2 regions of the Lactobacillus sp. ESL0230 genome follow, and region 1 is predicted to be linked to the other one. Evidence: predicted binding sites of a transcription regulator. Region 1 holds the regulator's gene; the other holds the start of a gene.
The links. The regulator LexA, encoded in region 1, represses DNA repair genes until DNA is damaged. The targets are predictions, from matches to a motif close to CNAACANNTGTTNG.

Region 1 (9,769 bases):
TGGTAAAGTAAAAATAGAAGTTGATACGATTGTTCCTACCCCAAGAGCAAGAAAATCGCGTACCTTTAAAGTTCTAACTAGTTGGCCATCTTTTTGTTGATAGATACTAGGATCTTCTTTTCGGTTCATTGTTTTCCATAAATTCAATTTCATTTCTCCTTGATTTTAATAAAACAATATCTGCACTATTACGAGTGAAATAAGCGTATTAGCACTGCAAATTGTATAAATAAAAAAGGGTACTAAGTTCAGCATGACTAAGCACCATCAATAAATTAATCTCTAATTATACTAGTGGTAATCATACCTATATTTAGCTTGAAAATCAAGTTTTGCCAAGTTTGACTTTACTAAATATAACTTTCAAGATCGTCATTTAACGGCATTTTTGCTATACTAATTCAAGGTGAAAAAGTAATGGATGAACTAGAAAAAAACGAAACAATAGGTGATTTATATGCCTATTATGGTAAGCTTTTAACAAAAAGTCAGCAGAATTATTTTGAAGATTATTATTACAATGATCTTTCTTTGAGTGAAATTGCGGCTAACCACCAGGTTTCGCGCCAGGCAGTTTATGATAATTTGCGGCGATGTCGCAAGCTTTTGTTTAACTATGAAGAAAAATTGCAAATGCAAAAAGAATATAATGAAATTGAGCAGGCATTAGCTAATCTTAGTGAGATTGTTAAGCAAAAAAAGCAGGACCAAGCTTTAAGTTTAATCAATGATTTATTAGCAAAAATGAGAGGAGAATAATTCATGGCCTTTGAAAATTTAAGCGAACGAATTCAAAAAGCATTACGTAATTTAACCGGTAAAGGTAAAATTTCAGAAGAAGACATTAATGCAGCGAGTAGAGAGATTAGACTAGCTTTACTTGAAGCTGATGTTAATTTTAAAGTAGTAAAAGATTTTATTAAAAAAATCAAAAAAGAAGCGCTAGGTAAAGAAGTTCAAGAGAGTCTAAATCCAGGGCAACAAGTCATAAAAATAGTTAATGATGAATTGACCAAGATGATGGGTTCAAGTGCAACTATTCTGAATAAATCAAAGCATATTCCTACAATAATTATGATGGTTGGTTTACAGGGTACTGGTAAAACAACTACGGTTGGTAAATTAGCTAATCAACTAATTGAAAAAGAAAAAGCGCGGCCATTACTCATTGCTGGTGATATTTACCGTCCAGCAGCTATCGAACAATTGCAACAAATTGGTGCTGATTTAAAAGTACCAGTTTATAGTGAACAGGATCAATCAGATGTAGCACAAATTGTCGCAAATGGATTGAAACAAGCAGAGCAAAACAAGAACGACTATGTGATTATCGATACTGCTGGTAGGTTGGAAATTGATGAGCCCTTAATGGAGGAGCTTGAACAAGTAAAAGAAATTGCCCAACCAGATAATATTTTGCTAGTTGTCGATGCAATGACGGGGCAAGTTGCTACTGATGTGGCAGCCGGATTTGATAATCGGCTTGATATTACCGGCATTATTTTAACTAAGCTTGATGGAGATACCCGAGGTGGAGCGGCGCTTTCAATCAGAGCGGTGACTGGTAAGCCGATTATTTATACTGGACAGGGTGAAAAATTAACTGATTTAGAACAGTTTTATCCAGATCGGATGGCCTCACGAATCTTGGGAATGGGTGATATGCTCACTTTAATTGAGAAAGCCCAGCAAGACTATGATGCCAAAAAAGCAGCAGCTGTTGCAGCAAAAATGAAAGAAAATACTTTTGATTTCAATGATTTTGTTGATCAATTGGAGCAAGTTGAAAAGATGGGGCCGCTTGATCAAATAGTCAAAATGATTCCAGGAATGGCTAATAATCCGCAATTAAAGAATATGAATTTTGATAAGAAGCAAATTGTTTATGTTAAAGCAATTATTTCTTCAATGACTCAAGCAGAACGTGAAAATCCAGAATTACTTAACCCCAGTCGCAGAAGAAGAATTGCTGCCGGCTCTGGTCGTCCGATTGTAGAAGTAAATCGAATGATTAAGCAATTCAAACAAGCTCGCGAGATGATGAGTAAAATTACTAATGGTAATTTTAAAGGGATGGAAAATTTACCTGGGATGAATTCACCGATGGGACGCATGGCTATGAGACACATGGGTAAAAAGTTTAAAAAAAATAAAAAGAAACGAATGAAAGTTAAGCGCTACCATTCTTAATCAATATGTTAAGGGAAAACACTTTACACTTTTTCAAAAAAGTGCTATATTATAATCCGTAACTTTTAGGAGGAATAAATTTATGTCAGTTAAAATTCGTATGCGCCGTATGGGTGCTAAAAGAAAGCCTTTTTATAGAATAGTTGTTGCAGATTCAAGAATGCCACGTGATGGCCGTTTTATTGAAGAAGTAGGTTACTACAATCCTGTTTCAGAACCAAAAGAATTGAAACTTGACGAGGATAAGATTTTTGAATGGCTAAAGAAGGGTGCACAACCTTCTGACACAGTTCGTTCACTACTTTCAAGTGCCGGTTTAATGAAGAAGTTGCATGATTCAAAATTCAATAAGTAATGAATTTGCCGGTTAAAAGTTTGAGGCCCCTTATGCTTCAAACTTTTTTCTTTTGAGTTAGGAGAAAAAATGCAATTTTACGATGTTGCAAAAATTTTAACTACCCATGGCTTAGCGGGAGAACTTAAAATCGCTTTAATTACCGATTTTCCGCAGGAACGTTTTGTTGCGGGCAATAAATTATCCCTAAAAAATGACACTGATAGAACTTTAACTGTTAAAACTGCCAGACCATTTAAGCAATTTTGGCTAGTTCAATTTACCGAAATTGATACAATTGAAGTCGCAAAGCAGTTAATGGGTAAAATATTGGTAGTGAGTGAGCTTAATCAGCATCAACTACCTCCAGGTACATATTATTATCGTGATATTTTAGGTTGCCGTGTGCTTGATAATTTAACTGGTAATGATTTGGGGCAAATTACTGGCATTGAAGCCCCTGGTGCTAATGATGTGTGGGAAGTTACTGAAGATTCTGGGAATGAATACCTGCTTCCTTATATTGATGAAGTAGTTAAACAAGTCGATATTACCAATAAAAGAGTTTATGTTGAGTTACTGGAGGGTTTGCGCGATGCAGATTAACGTATTGACTCTTTTTCCAGATATGTTCACGCCTTTACAAACTTCGATGCTTGGTCGCGGACTTGAGGACAATAAGTGGCAATTAAATTTAGTCAATTTTCGTGATTTTACAGCTGATGTTCACCATCATGTTGATGATGCACCATATGGTGGTGGCGCCGGAATGGTCCTACAGATTATGCCAATTAAAAGGGCACTTGATTCCTTAAAAAACAAAGGGAAAGTAATCATTACAGCTCCGCAAGGAAAGATTTTTAATCAACAAGTTGCTCAAAATTGGGCACGTGAAGAAAATTTGACCTTTATTTGTGGTCATTATGAAGGTTTTGATCAACGGGTTTATGATATGGCTGATGAAGTTGTTTCAATTGGTGACTATGTTTTAACTGGTGGGGAACTGCCAACGATGAGTATGATTGATGCAACTATTCGCTTGTTACCTGGTATTTTAGGTAATGCTGCTTCACCTATTGATGAAAGTTTTTCTCATGGATTATTGGAGTACCCACAATATACCAGACCTGAAAATTTTGAAGGCATGAAAGTACCGGCAGTTTTAACTTCTGGTAACCATCAAAAAATTGCTGAATGGCGGCATAAAGAAGCGTTGAAAGTGACATATCTTAAAAGGCCGGACTTGCTTGAAAAATATGTTATGACTACAGCTGAAAAAAAGATGTTAAGTGAAATTAAAGCTGAAATTAACAAAGCTTGATTTGCAATCAAGAATTTGCTAAGATAGTTCAGGTGCTATACGGGCACTAATAATTAGGGGTGTTCCGCTGGCGGAAGTAACGTTAATGAATGCCGAAGAAGGAGAAAAACAATGGATCCATTAATTCAAGAATTAACTAAAGAGCAATTACGTGATGATATTCCTGATTTTCGTGCAGGTGACACTATCCGTGTTCATGTACGTGTTGTTGAAGGTAGTCATGAACGTATTCAGATGTTTGAAGGCGTTGTAATTAAGCGTAAAGGCGCTGGTATTGCAGCTGCTTACACTGTTCGTAAGATTGCTTCTGGTGTTGGTGTTGAACGTACCTTCCCAGTTAATGATCCACGTGTGGCTAAAGTTGAGGTATTGCGTCATGGTCGTGTACGTCGTGCTAAGCTTTACTACTTACGTGAACGTCATGGTAAGTCTGCAAGAATTGCTGAGAAGCGTCGTTAAACAAATAAAAAGTAGAACTATCTTTTTAATAAGGACAGTTCTATTTTTTTATGTTAAAATACCAGCAATCTTATTTTAGCTAGGAGGTTTTAAAGTGCAACGGCCTTTTTTATTAGATTTTGACGCAAATCGAAACGCAGTATTAGAGCCAGACCATGAAAGAAGTAAAGTGAATTATCACTTTCACCGAAAATTGTTATTTGCATTTATTACAAATGATGCAATAAAACGATTTTTAATAGTATATCCGCATCGTTTAATAGGACAATTTGATTGCTTTGAAGGTAAAACCCCCATTTATGAAGTTGAAATTGGTCAAGAGAAAATCACATTTTGTCAAGCCAAACTTGGTGCTGCAGCTGCCACTGAATTACTTGATTGGCTAATTAGTTATGGGGTTAAGCAAATATTAACGATTGGCTCGGCTGGAACATTGGTTGACCTGCCAGAAGGTTATTTTTTATTACCAACTAAGGCAATTAGAGATGAAGGTACTTCATTTCATTATATAAAAGCCAGCAACTTTGTTGACTTAAACTCAGCTTATTTAAGCCGAATTGAATTTTTAATGAAACGAAATGGTTTAAAAGCTAAGAAAGTTTTAACCTGGACAACTGATGGTTTTTTCAGAGAAACTGCTCAAAAAGTTCAACAATTTAGAAAACTTGGTGCTGCTTGTGTTGAAATGGAGTGTGCAGCCATGGCTGCATGTGCACAATTTCGCCGAGTTGATTTTGCGCAAATCTTATTTACGGCAGATTCATTAAGTAATATTGAATGTCACAATGATAGGGGCTGGGGGCTGGATACTCATGAAACCGCCCTCACCTTAGCGGCTAAAATAATTGCTGAAGTTTAAACATACTTTGTGAAAAATATGGTTGTGAAACCTATATGAAACATTGACGTATTTCACAAAATAAAATAAATAAGTTGATATTAAAGCATTTATCAAAAAAATAACGCCAAAACTTTGTGAATGGAATAAATCTAATAGATGTGGAAAATTAGCATTGCTTTTTGTTATCGGACTTTTTTATAAAAAAACTACAAATATCAATTTAATTGCAGTTAGATATTTGTAGTTAAAAGTTATTAATCAGGCTTTTTTAGCCAATTTAGAAAATGTTATTGCGATAAAGTCCAACCACTTTACCTAATATTTGCACTTTATCTAAAATAATTGGTGCCATATTGTCATTTTCAGGTTGAAGACGATAATGATCTTTTTCTTTATAAAAGCGTTTAACGGTTGCTTCATTTTCATCGGTCATAGCAACTACTATTTCACCATTAATTGCTGAACTTTGCTTGCGAACAATAACATTGTCACCGTTTAAAATGCCAGCATTAATCATACTTTCACCATGAATTTTTAGCATAAATAGGTTATCTGAATCATTAGCCAAATCTGGCGGAAGAGGAAAATAATCTTCGATATCTTCAACTGCTAAAATTGGTTCACCAGCGGTTACCACACCAACTATTGGAATTTCAGTAGATTTAATGCCCAAAACTTTTTTGCCTTGAGCGGTTACTTCTAAGGCACGTGGTTTAGTAGCATCTTTAAGCAGAAGTCCTTTTCGTTCAAGTCGTGTTAAGTGACCATGAACAGTTGAAGTAGATGATAGTCCTACTTCATGGCAAATTTCGCGCACAGTAGGTGGGAAGCCACGCTTTTGTACAGTATCATAGATATATTGGAGAATTTGCAGTTGTTTAGGATTTTGCTTGGTAGTCATAAATACGCTCCTATAGTAATGACAATTATCTTAAGTTAAGTTTATTTTAGCAGATATTATAGCTATATGCAAACAAACGTTCTAAAAGCTTAGACTTTTTTTATAGTTAAAAATAAGGTAGACTTTTTTATTGAGAGGTGCAAAGAATGACAAAAGACAAAGAAAAAAAGATGGTTGACCGAATCAATGAACTTTATCATAAGAAAAAGGCTGAGGGTCTAACTGCTGAGGAAGAAAAAGAACGAGAAAAATTACACCAAGAATTTATCAAAAACTTTCGGGCCAGTTTTAAGCAAGATGTTGAAAATTTGGTAATACTTGATAAAGATGGTAAAGAAATTACTTCTGAAAAAGCTAAAGCGATTCAACGGAAAAAAGCTTTAAGAAAAAATTAACTTTAGCCTTTAATTTTAAATGATTTTTAGGTAAGATATATTTATTGGACAAATTGAGGTGACTGTTTTATGAATTTAGGGTTAGAAATTTTTTTAATTATTATTGCACTACTAATTGGTCTTGTAGGAGGCTTCTATGGTGCAAGAACTTATATGAAGAAATATTTTAAAGATAATCCACCAATCAGTGAAGATATGATTGTTGCCATGATGTCACAAATGGGACAGAAACCTTCGGCTAAGAAGGTCAACCAAGTAATGAACATGATGAAACATCAAAAATAAATAATTTTACTAGATTGAAAAAGACGGGGTTTATCTCCGTCTTTTTGTATAAATAAAGTTAGGTGAATAATGAGTATATTTTATAAATTAAGTTGGTTCTTTAAACAGGAGAAAAAAAGGTATCTCATCGGTATCACATTTTTAATACTAACATCTTTTGTCAATTTAGTCCCACCACGTATTTTAGGCTTAATGGCTGATCAATTAAATCAAGGACATATTTCTTGGAGTGAATATACCTTACTGATTTTGACAATTATTATTGCTGCTTTATTATTATATAGTTTTCGCTACTTTTGGCGAAAGCAGATCTGGGGTGGTGCTGCAGAACTCGAGTTACAATTACGGTCAAAGCTATTTCGTCATTTTATGGAAATGGATCGGACTTTTTATCAAAGACATCGAACTGGTGATTTGATGGCTCATGCTACTAATGATGTTTCGGCAGTGCAAGAAGTAGCAGGTGAGGGGGTACTGACCCTAGTCGATTCTTTGGTCATGGGCTTATCTACTATAGTTGCTATGGTGATTTTTGTAAACTGGCGTTTGACAATAGTTGCTTTATTACCCTTACCATTTTTAGCTGTCGGGGCTTGGAAGTTAGGTGATAAACTACATGACTCGTTTGATAAATCTCAAGCAGCTTTTTCCCGTTTAAATAATAAGACGCAAGAATCAGTTTCTGGAATAAAAGTAATAAAAACTTTCGGTCAAGGAAAAGCTGATGCGGCAGCATTTAATGCTATGGTTGCTGATACAATTCAAATTAATAAACAAGTATTTAAGTGGGATTCAATGTTTGATCCCTTAAGTACCTTATTGATTGGCTTAACTTATGCCATAACTATCATTTATGGTGGACTAATGGTGGTTAATCATTCATTATCAGTTGGTCAGCTAGTTTCCTTTATTGCTTATATTGGCAATATGGTTTGGCCCATGTTTGCAATTGGCTACCTTTTTAATATTTTAGAACGTGGCAGTGCTAGTTATGATCGGATTGAAAAATTACTAGCTGAAAAGCCTGAGATTACAGATGATAAGGCTGACCCAAATTTATCTGCGACTGATATTACTGGCGATTTAGTATATCATATTAATTCTTTTGCCTATCCTGATGAACCTAATCTCCCCATACTACATCATATTAATTTCACTTTAAAGACTGGGCAAACATTAGGTTTAGTCGGTAAAGTTGGAGCTGGTAAAACTTCAATCATTCAACTGCTTTTACGGGATTTTGATAAGTACGATGGTCAAATTACATTGAATGGTTTAGATATTCGGCAAATTCCGTTAGAACTTTTATTAAAACAAATTTCTTACGTTCCACAGAATAATTATTTGTTTTCAACTAATATTAAAAATAATATTTCTTTTGCAAAAACGAACGCACAAAAAGCAGAAATTATTTCGGCTGCAAAAAAGAGTGATTTACATGAAGATATTATGCAAATGCCAAGAGATTATCAAACTTTGGTAGGGGAAAATGGTATTTCGCTTTCTGGAGGACAAAAGCAACGAATGTCAATTGCACGTGCTTTGGTTAAAAAAAGTCAAATATTAATTTTGGATGATGCTTTATCGGCCGTTGATGCCAGAACTGAGATGGCAATTTTAAAGTCTTTAAATCAAGAACGCAAAGACAAGACAACAGTGATTGCAACTCATCGCTTAACTTCAGTAATGCATGCTAACCTGATTTTAGTATTAAAAGATGGTCAAATTGTTGAGCGTGGAACTCATGACCAGTTATTAGCTGCTCATGGTTGGTATGCAGATATGTGGCAAAAACAAGAATTAGAAGAAAAGGTTGGTGAATAGTGTGGACGAACAAGAGACGAATCAATCTGTTTGGGCTCAAGAAATTCCGGTTAAAGAACAGTTAAAAATATTAAAACGATTACTTGGTTTTGTTTGGCGTTTTAAAAATGAAATTATTGTTGCTGGGATTGGTGCTTTTTTAGTTAGTGCAATTAATATGTTGTTACCCTATGGATTACAGTTCTTTCTGGATAACTATCTAGTAAAAGCAGATGTTACAACACAGGTGATTATTTTTGCTGGTATATTATACGCTTTAGGCTCTATCATTAAGGCAATATTGCAGTTTACTTATGAATATTTTTTTGCTTTAGGGTCAGAAAAATCATTAGAAGCTTTACGAACAGATCTTTATCAAAAATTGCATACTTTAGGAATGCGTTATTTTGATCAAACTCCTGCAGGCTCCATTGTGTCACGCGTAACCAATGATACAATGACTTTGAGCAACTTTCTGACAGTTTTAGCTAGTGTGGTTCTTTCATTTTTTTCAATTATTTCTGCTTTAATTGCCATGTTTTCGACGAATACATTAGCTGGTTTTATTGTCCTTGCTTTTCTACCAATTTTATTATTGATCATTTGGCAGTATTCAAAAAGAAGTTCCAAGCTGTATCGTAATTATCGGGAACGCTTAAGCAGGATTAATACAAATTTAAATGAATCAATTGAAGGTGTTTCTCTTATTCAACAGTTCAAACAGGAAGAGAGAATGAGCCATCATTTTGAACAAGAAAATTCTAATTTGATGAGAACTAGGTTCAGTATGATTACTCTTAATTCAATCTTACTTTCACCATTGACTAGTTTATTATATTCACTAGCCTTGGCATTGACGTTAATGTATTTTGGCTTTCCATTGCGGGAGACTTTTGTTCCAGCGGGAGTCGTTTATGCATTTTCGCAATATATTTCACAGTTTTTCAATCCAATAGCAACTTTAATGGATCAAATGACCTTTTTTCAGGATGGAATAGTTGCTGGTAAACGAATTTTCAAAATTTTAGATAATATTAATTATGAACCTGCGCAAAATGAACAATCAGGACTGACTATTAGGCAGGGGAAAATTGAATTTAAACATGTTAGTTTTTCTTATGATGGTCAAAATGAAATTTTACATGATATTTCTTTCACAGTTAATCCCGGAGAAACTTTAGGAATTGTTGGGCATACTGGATCAGGAAAAAGTTCAATTATTAATGTAATGATGCGTTTT
Region 2 (9,769 bases), 530 kb from region 1:
TTAATTCAGGTTGGCTCACCAGATGAAATTTTGCACTATCCAAAAAATAAATTTGTAGAGAATTTGATTGGTGAAAAGCGCCTTTCTGAAGCAAAATATGAAACTGTTAAAGTAAAAAACGTGATGCTCACTGATCCCGTCAAAATTAATCAAACGGCTTCTTTAACGGCTGCATTAGCAATGATGAAGGAACATCGAGTTGATACGCTGTTAGTTGTTGATCTCGAAAATCACTTTAAAGGATATATTTCAATTAATGAGTTACAGAAAAAATATAACCACGCTAATAAGATTAGTGAAATTTTATTAACTAAAATTCCAGTCCTAAGACCAGATGAATATTTACGTGATAATTTTAGTCGAATTTTAAGCCGCGCTGGACAATATATTCCGGTTGTTGACGATAATGAAAGATTAGTAGGTATAGTAACTCGTTCTAGCCTGGTTAATGTGATTTATGAAAAAATATGGGGCGATAAAACAGCTTTAATTGAAAAATCAGAAAAAGAGGTAAAATAATGGTTGCTTTTTTAACTCAACATGGATTAGAGTTAATTGTTAAAACTTGGCAGCAAATTTATATAGCGATTATTTCATTATCCTTAGGAATTATTGTAGCAATTCCTTTAAGCGTTTTTTTACTAAAAATTCCACGAATTGCGAAAATAATAATTTCGATTACGAGCATTTTGCAAACTATTCCAGCTCTTGCATTATTAGCAATGATGATTCCATTATTTGGAGTAGGACGTTTGCCAGCAATTATTGCACTTTTTTTGTATAGTTTAATGCCAATTTTGCGTAATACTTATGTGGGACTAACTAATGTGGATACTAATATTATCGATTCTGCTCGTGGTCTTGGCATGACCAAAATACAATTAATTACTAAAGTAAGGCTCCCTTTAGCAATGCCAGTAATTATGGCTGGAATTCGTTTAGCTGCAATTTATATAATTGCTTGGGCAACATTGGCTTCCTATATTGGAGCTGGAGGATTAGGCGATTTTATTTTTAGTGGACTTAGTCTTTATCAACCTGATTTAATTCTTGGTGGAACCCTCCCAGTAATTGCTTTAGCATTATTAACAGATTTTTTACTTGGTTTACTAGAGAAAAAAATTATTCCTAAAGGTATATAGGGAGGCTTAGTAATGAAAAGACGAGCAAAAATATTAATTTCTACCATTACATTTATGACTATGATAGCTACTTGTGCGTGTGGATTAGTTGATAATCAACCTAGTAGTGATCAGATTAGAGTAACTGCCTTAACAACAACTGAATCTCAAATTGTCGCTAACATAATTGTTCAATTAATTGAACATGAAACGCCATATCGCGCTTCCATTGTTAATAATTTAGGTTCAGCCCCAATGCAGCACCAAGCATTGTATCGTCATGATGCTGACATCCAAGCGGTTGCCTATGATGGGGGTGAATTGACTGCTAATTTACATCTAGCTCCAATTAAAAATGCAAAAAGGGCCAATCAGACAGTGCGGAGTGAGGCGAAAAAAAGGTGGGATCAAACATATCTTCCCACTTATGGCTTTGCCAATAATTATGCCTTTATGGTAAAAAAAAGTGCACAAAAAAAATATAATTTATATAAAATTTCTGACTTAAAACAATGGCAAAATAAATTTTCATTTGGAGTTGCTTCGGAATGGATTAATGCACCAGGAGTTGGTTATAGGCAGTTTAAGCAAGCGTATCATATGGCTTTTACCAAAATTGAGCCAATGAATATTGGTCTGGTTTATTCCGCCCTAAAAAGTGGTAAAGTGAATGTGATTTTAGGTTATTCTACGGATGGGCGAATTGATAGCTATCGATTAAAATTATTAAAGGATAATAAGCATTTTTTTCCGCCATATAATTGCGGCATGTTAATTAATAATTATTTATTACGTAATCATCCCGACCTTAAGCCTCTTTTGATGAGATTAGTGGGGAATATTAGTATTCATGACATACGAAGAATGAATTTTGAAGTAGATGATAGATTACTAGAACCCTCTACCGTGGCGCATCAATTTTTGGTAAAACATAATTTTTTTAGGGGTAAAAATAATGGCTAATTTAACTTTATGGCAACAATTTATTTATTATTATCAACATAATGGCAATTATATACTTAGTCAATTTAATCGTACTTTTTTAATGTCAGTTTATGGTGTATTGTTTGCAGCAATTATTGGTATTCCGCTGGGAATTGTGATTGCTCGTAATACACATTTGGGAAGTTTTGTGCTTGAATTTGCTAATTTCATTCAGACAATCCCCTCACTTGCTCTTTTGTCAATCGTAATGATTGGAATGGGTTTAGGAGTAAAAACAGTTGTTTTTACTGTTACGCTATATTCATTGTTACCAATTATTAAAAATACATATACTGGCATGTGCAGTGTTGATAAAAATATTATTGATTCAGGTAAAGGTATGGGAATGACTAAGCTGCAATTACTTTATTTGGTTCGGTTACCTTTATCAATTTCAGTAATTGTAGCTGGTTTAAAAAATGCTTTAGTAATAGCAATTGGAATTACTTCAATTGGTTCTTTTGTTGGTGCCGGCGGATTAGGCGATATTATTATTCGCGGTACTAATGCAACTAGCGGCAACGCAATAATTTTAGCTGGGGCGTTTCCCACTGCATTAATGGCAGTATTAGTTGATCTATTGCTTAACTTGGTCCAAAATTGGGTACAACCTAAAGGATTAAAAAAATAAATCAAAAAATATGGGTTATTTTTGCATATATATTAGTAGGGCTTAAGCTTATTTAAACATTTGTTCGCTATATTTCTTGCAAATATATCTTCAAGCAACGTATAATTAATGAGTATAAACTGGTGATTATTATTTTAGAGGAGGAAAAGTCTTGCCCAAAGATGAAAAGCAGGCAGCATTGGAAAATGCGCTTAAAAAAATAGAAAAGAACTTCGGTAAGGGCGCTGTTATGCGCATGGGCGATAAAGCAGATACTAAAATTTCAACGATTCCATCTGGTTCACTTGCACTTGACTCAGCTTTAGGGGTCGGGGGCTATCCACGGGGAAGAATTGTTGAAATTTATGGTCCTGAATCTTCTGGTAAGACCACGGTTGCTTTACATGCTGTAGCTGAAGTACAAAAGCGTGGTGGTACGGCTGCTTACATTGATGCTGAAAATGCAATGGATCCAGCATATGCAGAAGCCTTAGGGGTTGATGTGGATTCACTCATTTTATCGCAGCCTAATACTGGTGAAGAAGGATTACAAATTGCGGATACACTAATTACAAGTGGTGCAATTGATATTTTAATTGTCGACTCTGTAGCTGCTCTAGTTCCCCAAGCTGAAATTGACGGAGAAATGGGTGATAGTCATGTGGGGTTACAAGCACGTTTAATGAGTCAGGCTTTGCGTAAGCTTTCTGGAAATATTAACAAGACAAAGACAATTGCCATTTTTATTAATCAAATTAGAGAAAAAGTTGGCATTATGTTTGGTAATCCGGAAACGACTCCAGGTGGGCGCGCACTTAAGTTTTATGCGACAATCCGTTTAGAAATTAGACGTGCAGAAAAAATTAAGCAGACTGGTGGCGAAATAACGGGAAATCGTGTAAAAATTAAAGTTGTTAAAAACAAAGTTGCACCGCCTTTTAAAGTTGCGGAAGTAGATATGATGTATGGCAAAGGTATTTCCCAAAGTGGTGAATTGCTAGATATGGCAGCTGATAAAGATATTATTGCGAAAGCTGGCTCTTGGTATTCATACAAAGATGAACGTATTGGTCAGGGGCGTGAAAATGCAAAGCAATATTTAGAAGATCATCCAGAAATATACGCTGAAGTTCAAAAGGAAGTTCGTCATATTTATGGTATTGATGAAGAAGCCATTTCTGAACGTGAAGATCCAGAAAATGCTAAAGCTAAAAAAGCTAAGGCAACCAAACCAGAAACTAAAACGACTTCTGCTGAAAAAGAAGTAGATGACAAAAGTAACTAGAATTGAAGAAATTAACCTTGATCTATAAATTTTGGTCAAGGTTTTTTTTAGTTGATTGACATAAGTGATTAGGTTATTTATCATTAAGTTTGTGTGAATAATCTAAAAATAAAAAAAGGCGATAGTAATCATGATAAAAACAATTTTGGTTCCCATCGCGATTGCTATTATTTCAATTTTACTAGGTTTAATTATTGGCTATTATTTCAGAAAAAATATTTGGGAAAAGAAAGCTCAAAATGCCAAAAAGAATGCTGATAATATTTTAGCTGAAGCAAAGTCTCAAGTGGCAGCTACCCAAGCTGAAATAAGTTTTCAAAAGCAAGCTGCTGAAACTTTAAAGCAGAGTGCACTAAATATTAAAAAAGAAAAAATTCTTGAAGCGCAAGAGCAAATTCAAACTTATCGACAAAAGGTTGAAGATGAATTAAATGTTAAGCGCGATTTGGTTGCACGCGATACTAATCGTTTAAAGCAACAAGAAGATACTTTTGAACATAAAAACTCTTTATTGACGGAAAAGGAAGCCGAATTAACTGAAAAAGAAAATCACTTTCGTAAGCAAGAACTAGAGCTAAAGAAAAATATAAAGGTTGTAACTGACTTAGTCGATCAAACTAAGGAAAAGCTGTACGAGGTTGCTCAACTGAGTAAAGATCAAGCACAGAAGTTAGTTTTGACCCAATTATCTGATGAACTAGTTAAGGAACGGGCAGAAATGATCAAGGATAGTAATGAAGAAATTCGGGTTAAAGCTGATCATTATGCCCGTAAAATTATTATTGATGCAATTCAAAGTAGTTCGGCTGAAACTGTTGCTGAAACAACAGTTTCAGTAGTTAATTTGCCTAATGAGGAAATGAAGGGAAGAATTATTGGTCGAGAAGGTCGGAATATTCGCTCCTTTGAAGCTCTAACTGGAGTTGATTTAATAATTGATGATACTCCTAAAGTAGTCACTTTGAGTGGCTTTGACGCGATTCGACGTGAAATTGCTAAACGAGCAATGGAACGGCTGGTTAAGGATGGTCGTATTCATCCAGCTCGAATTGAAGAGATGGTTGATAAAGCACGCAAAGAAGTCAATGATGACATTTATGAAGCTGGTGAAAGCGCATTAATGGAGCTAGGGATTCATCGAATGAATCCTGAACTTGTTAAAATTCTTGGTCGCCTTAAATATCGAACGTCCTATGGCCAGAATGTTTTAGGGCATTCAATTGAAGTGGCTAAATTAGCTGGAGCAATGGCGGCTGAGCTTGGTTTAAATGAAAAATTAGCAGTTCGCGCGGGATTATTACACGATATAGGAAAAGCCATCGATCATGATATTGAAGGTTCACACGTTGAAATTGGTGTAGAATTAACTAGAAAATATCATGAATCAGATGTAGTTGTTAATGCAATTGCGGCCCATCACGGTGATGTACCGAAGTTATCATTTGTTGCTGAGCTAGTAGTGGCGGCAGACACGATATCTTCGGCTCGACCTGGGGCAAGAAGTGAAAGTTTAGAAAATTATATAAGAAGATTAACTGAATTAGAACAAATTGCTAAAAGATATGATGGAGTTGATCAAGCTTATGCCATTCAAGCTGGACGAGAAGTTCGCGTGATGGTCAAGCCAGATAAGATTTCAGATGACCGAATTACTGTATTGGCCCATGATATTCGTAAGCAAGTTGAAAAGGAACTTGATTACCCAGGTAATATTAAAATTACGGTTATCCGTGAAAAAAGGGTAGTCGCAGTTGCAAGATAAAAAAGCTGAATTAAAAAATTCAGCTTTTTTGATTTGTGTTTAAATATAGTAAAAAATTCAATTATTAAATAGTAAATTTTGTGATTTGTGGATTTTTGCTTCACCCTGTATAATTAAAGCAATTAATTATGAAAGTAGTCGACTATGTTTAAAATTATTGTTGAATTATTCTTTCTAGTGATTATTCAAGCGTCAATTACACCATTTATTAGGCGTCTTGCCTTTGTTTTGGGGGCGGTTGATAATCCTAATGCTAGAAGAGTTAATAAAAAACCAATGCCAACCCTTGGTGGCTTGGGTATCTTTGTGACCTATAATATTGGTACATTTGTTCTATTGCGAGAGCAGTTTCCCACGCATGAAGCTTTTAGTGTATTGTTAGCTTCTAGTGTAATTGTTTTAACGGGAATTATTGATGATATTCTAGAACTAAAGCCGCGCCAAAAAATGTTTGGCATTTTAATTGGTGCTTTAATTATTTATTTTTTGGCTGACATTAAGATGAATGTACTCAATTTGCCACTCTTGAATAAACAGATTAATTTGGGCTGGTGGAGTTTGCCAATTACAATTTTTTGGATTCTTGCATTGACTAATGCAGTAGATTTAATTGATGGGTTAGATGGCTTAGCTGATGGTGTATCACTAATATCGCTGATTACCATGGGAATTGTTGGTTACTTTTTTCTACATACCAATCAACTTTATATTCCAATTAGTTGTTTTATGCTAGCTGCTTGTTTACTGGGCTTTTTACCATATAATTTTCACCCCGCAAAGATATTTTTGGGTGATACAGGTGCTTTGTATATTGGTTTTATGATTGCTATTTTTTCTTTAAAGGGACTAAAGAATGTTACTTTTATTTCACTCTTAGTACCAGTAACAATTTTAGGTGTGCCAATTACTGATACCATTTATGCAATGATTCGGCGTAAGTTGAATAACCAACCTGTTTCGCAAGCAGATAAGCACCACTTACATCATCAATTAATGAAGATGGGCTTGACTCATCGACAGACAGTTTTAGCAATCTATTCTTTATCATTGATTTTTTCATTTATTTCACTGTTATTCTTGTTATCACCAACCTGGGGGATGTGGTTGTTAATTGCAGGACTAGTTGTTGCATTAGAAGTATTTGTGGAATCGATTGGCCTGCTAGGAGAAAAATATAAGCCCTTATTATGTTTACTTCAAAAACTAATTAGTATGCGCAGTAAAAATGATCCAACAGTTGAAGTATGGCATTTAGGTCAAGAAAAACCAGAACAATTAAAAAATAAGAAGCATGATTGACCGAGTTGAATTCAATAAAAAAGCCATGGAAATAGTTTGATTTCCATGGCTTTTAATTATTGTGAATGATAATTATGTTCGGTAATAGGAACTTCGATATAACGTTTTTCGCCTAGGTTGAACGTGATTTGTCCAGCTAAAAGATTGGTTAGGTTATTTTCAACAGCAGTTCGTACTTTTTCGTCGACAAAAATTTGAATATTTACATCTACTCCATAATCAGTATTGGCAATAAAAATTTGTTCATTAGTTAAAAAATGTTGTACCTCATCAAATTTATTATATGCAACATGAAAATCGACTTTTTGCTGTTGCATGCGTTTAACCACTCCAATTGTTTTAGCCGCTTCAGTCACGCTATTTGAATAAGCACGAATTAGTCCACCAGTACCAAGTTTAATTCCACCAAAATAACGTGTCACTACAGCAGTTACATTTTTTAGATTCATCAATTGCAGTGCTTTTAATTCCGGAACTCCTGCTGTTCCAGCAGGTTCGCCGTTATCACTAGCTTTGACATGATCTTCTACGACATAAGCATAGGTATTGTGGGTTGCATCTCGGTATTTTTTAGTAATAGCCGCAATTGCTTGGTCAGCTTCAACTATTGTATTAGTTCGTACTAAGGTGGTAATAAAACGACTTTTCTTAATTATTAGTTCATTTGTACCATTATTCTTAATAGTTAAATAATTTTTTTCTTGCATCAAAAGAATTCACCTTCGTTTTACGTACTTATAGATTGGAGGGAAAGTAGATGGAAAATTTAACTAGCCTCATCGGCCGCCAATGGATTGGTAGTCAAGAGGATTTTAGCATAAATACCGATTTAACAAAAGTAAGTGCGATTGAAGATAGTCATTGCAAGCGGTGTGGGGCAATGGTTAATGCCAAATTGCCAAACGGTAAGCGGTATTGTCGTTCATGTATTGAACTGGGACGAATTGTTGAAGGTGACATTTTGATTCGGAATGAACAAGAAGTTGCTTTTCCCAAAGATAAACGCCAATTAACATGGAATGGTAAGTTAACGCCTTTGCAAGAAAAAATTTCGCAAAAATTAGTTGAAAATTTCATAAATAAGAAAAATACTTTGGTCTACGCGGTGACAGGGGCGGGTAAAACAGAAATGCTTTTTGCCTTGATAAATCAAAGCTTAAGTTGGGGTCAACGCTGTTGTATTGCTAGTCCTAGAATCGATGTTGTTAATGAATTATACCCGCGTTTTAAAGCGGCTTTTAATAAAACTAAAATTGGTAAATATCACGGTCAAGAATATATTGATCCAAGGCTTGATCAATTAACAATTTGTACTACACATCAATTATTAAAATTTTATCATGCATTTGATCTGTTAGTAATTGATGAGACTGATTCTTTTCCGTATGTTGAAAATAATACTTTGCATTTTGCGGCTAAGAATGCATTAAAAATAGCTGGTGTTCAAGTTTATCTAACAGCTACGCCAACTAAAGATTTATTAGCAGATGTTAAAGTAGGAAAAATCGAAATTTTACAGTTAAAGCGGCGGTTTCATGGTGGCAAGTTACCTTTACCAAAAGAGAAAATGTTTTTACGGCCCTTTTTAAGTAAGGGCAAAATTCATCCTAAGTTACTAAAGGAGATTATTGCTGTAACTAAAAAAGGACATCCGCTTTTACTTTTCGTACCGCGAATTGAACAAATCTCTTTGTATTTGTCAGCTCTTAAGCAAGTTGAACAACTTAGGCAAATAAAAATAGCTGGTGTTTATGCTGGCGATAAAGAGCGTCTAGAAAAAGTACAGCAATTTCGCAATCAAAAATTGCAAATTCTAGTAACAACGACAATCTTAGAGCGGGGAGTAACGTTTAAGCATGTTTGGGTGATTATTGTTCAAGCAGATGATAAAATTTATACCGCTTCGAGCTTAGTTCAGATTGCGGGAAGAGTGGGACGGGCTAAAAATGATACTGATGGGTTAGTGTTATTTTGCTATCACAAGTATACAAACCAGTTACGGAAAGCATCACAGCAGATTAAGGAACTTAATAGATGAAAAAATGTTTACTATGTAATCAAATGTTTGCGCCTATTTTGTCGTTAAATCAGCTTCTTTCTTGGCGAAAATGGCATGAAGAACAGCTATGTCATCATTGTTTAGCCCAATTTGAATTTTTACCTGCAATTAGCTGCAAAATTTGCTCGGGTAAATTACTACAAGACGCTGATAAGCAAAGTTTGATTTGTTCAGATTGCCGCCGTTGGCAAAAAATCTATGGTAACAATGTACTCTATCATCAAGCGGTTTATCTATATAATCAGGCATTTCACGATTTAATGGTCAATTATAAACGTTATGGAGATTATGTTTTATGTTATGTTTTACAAGATTTATGCTATAAAAATTTAGCTAAAATAAAGGCTGACTACTATGTACCAATCCCCACATCTGCTAGCCACATAGCTGAGAGGCAATTTGACACAGTTAGTGCAATTTATGGTGATTTAGTTAATTTAACTACTATTTTGGGTAAAATTGATGGGCAACAAGCACAAGGTGAAAAAAGTAGAAAAGAGCGCTTGCAAAGTAAACAAAGCTTTTTTATAAAAGCTAAATATAATATTGACTTAAATATGAAAAAAGTTTTGCTTTTGGATGATATTTATACTACGGGCAGGACCTTGTATCATGCACGGGATGCGGTTTTGGCGACCTTCCCTAGGGC

Region 2: recA (recombinase RecA) is a predicted target of LexA. The motif match lies at 2,790-2,803, and genes of this name have one in related genera.

Annotation. Positions count from the first base shown of each region.
Region 1 covers NZ_REHI01000006.1:690,070-699,838, reverse strand. Annotated here, with positions in the region: gene F5ESL0230_RS05175 (APC family permease) at 1-147, opposite strand, end outside; gene ylxM (YlxM family DNA-binding protein) at 418-759, shown strand; gene ffh (signal recognition particle protein) at 763-2,190, shown strand; gene rpsP (30S ribosomal protein S16) at 2,273-2,545, shown strand; gene rimM (ribosome maturation factor RimM) at 2,615-3,130, shown strand; gene trmD (tRNA (guanosine(37)-N1)-methyltransferase TrmD) at 3,120-3,845, shown strand; gene rplS (50S ribosomal protein L19) at 3,957-4,304, shown strand; gene F5ESL0230_RS05140 (nucleoside phosphorylase) at 4,399-5,163, shown strand; gene lexA (transcriptional repressor LexA) at 5,423-6,046, opposite strand; gene F5ESL0230_RS05130 (DUF896 domain-containing protein) at 6,193-6,441, shown strand; gene F5ESL0230_RS05125 (YneF family protein) at 6,511-6,726, shown strand; gene F5ESL0230_RS05120 (ABC transporter ATP-binding protein) at 6,796-8,550, shown strand; gene F5ESL0230_RS05115 (ABC transporter ATP-binding protein) at 8,552-9,769, shown strand, end outside.
Region 2 covers NZ_REHI01000006.1:157,525-167,293, forward strand. Annotated here, with positions in the region: gene F5ESL0230_RS02620 (ABC transporter ATP-binding protein) at 1-519, shown strand, start outside; gene F5ESL0230_RS02625 (ABC transporter permease) at 519-1,142, shown strand; gene F5ESL0230_RS02630 (glycine betaine ABC transporter substrate-binding protein) at 1,155-2,084, shown strand; gene F5ESL0230_RS02635 (ABC transporter permease) at 2,077-2,736, shown strand; gene recA (recombinase RecA) at 2,888-4,000, shown strand; gene rny (ribonuclease Y) at 4,131-5,762, shown strand; gene F5ESL0230_RS02650 (glycosyltransferase family 4 protein) at 5,907-7,061, shown strand; gene F5ESL0230_RS02655 (YigZ family protein) at 7,118-7,771, opposite strand; gene F5ESL0230_RS02660 (helicase-related protein) at 7,819-9,099, shown strand; gene F5ESL0230_RS02665 (ComF family protein) at 9,096-9,769, shown strand, end outside.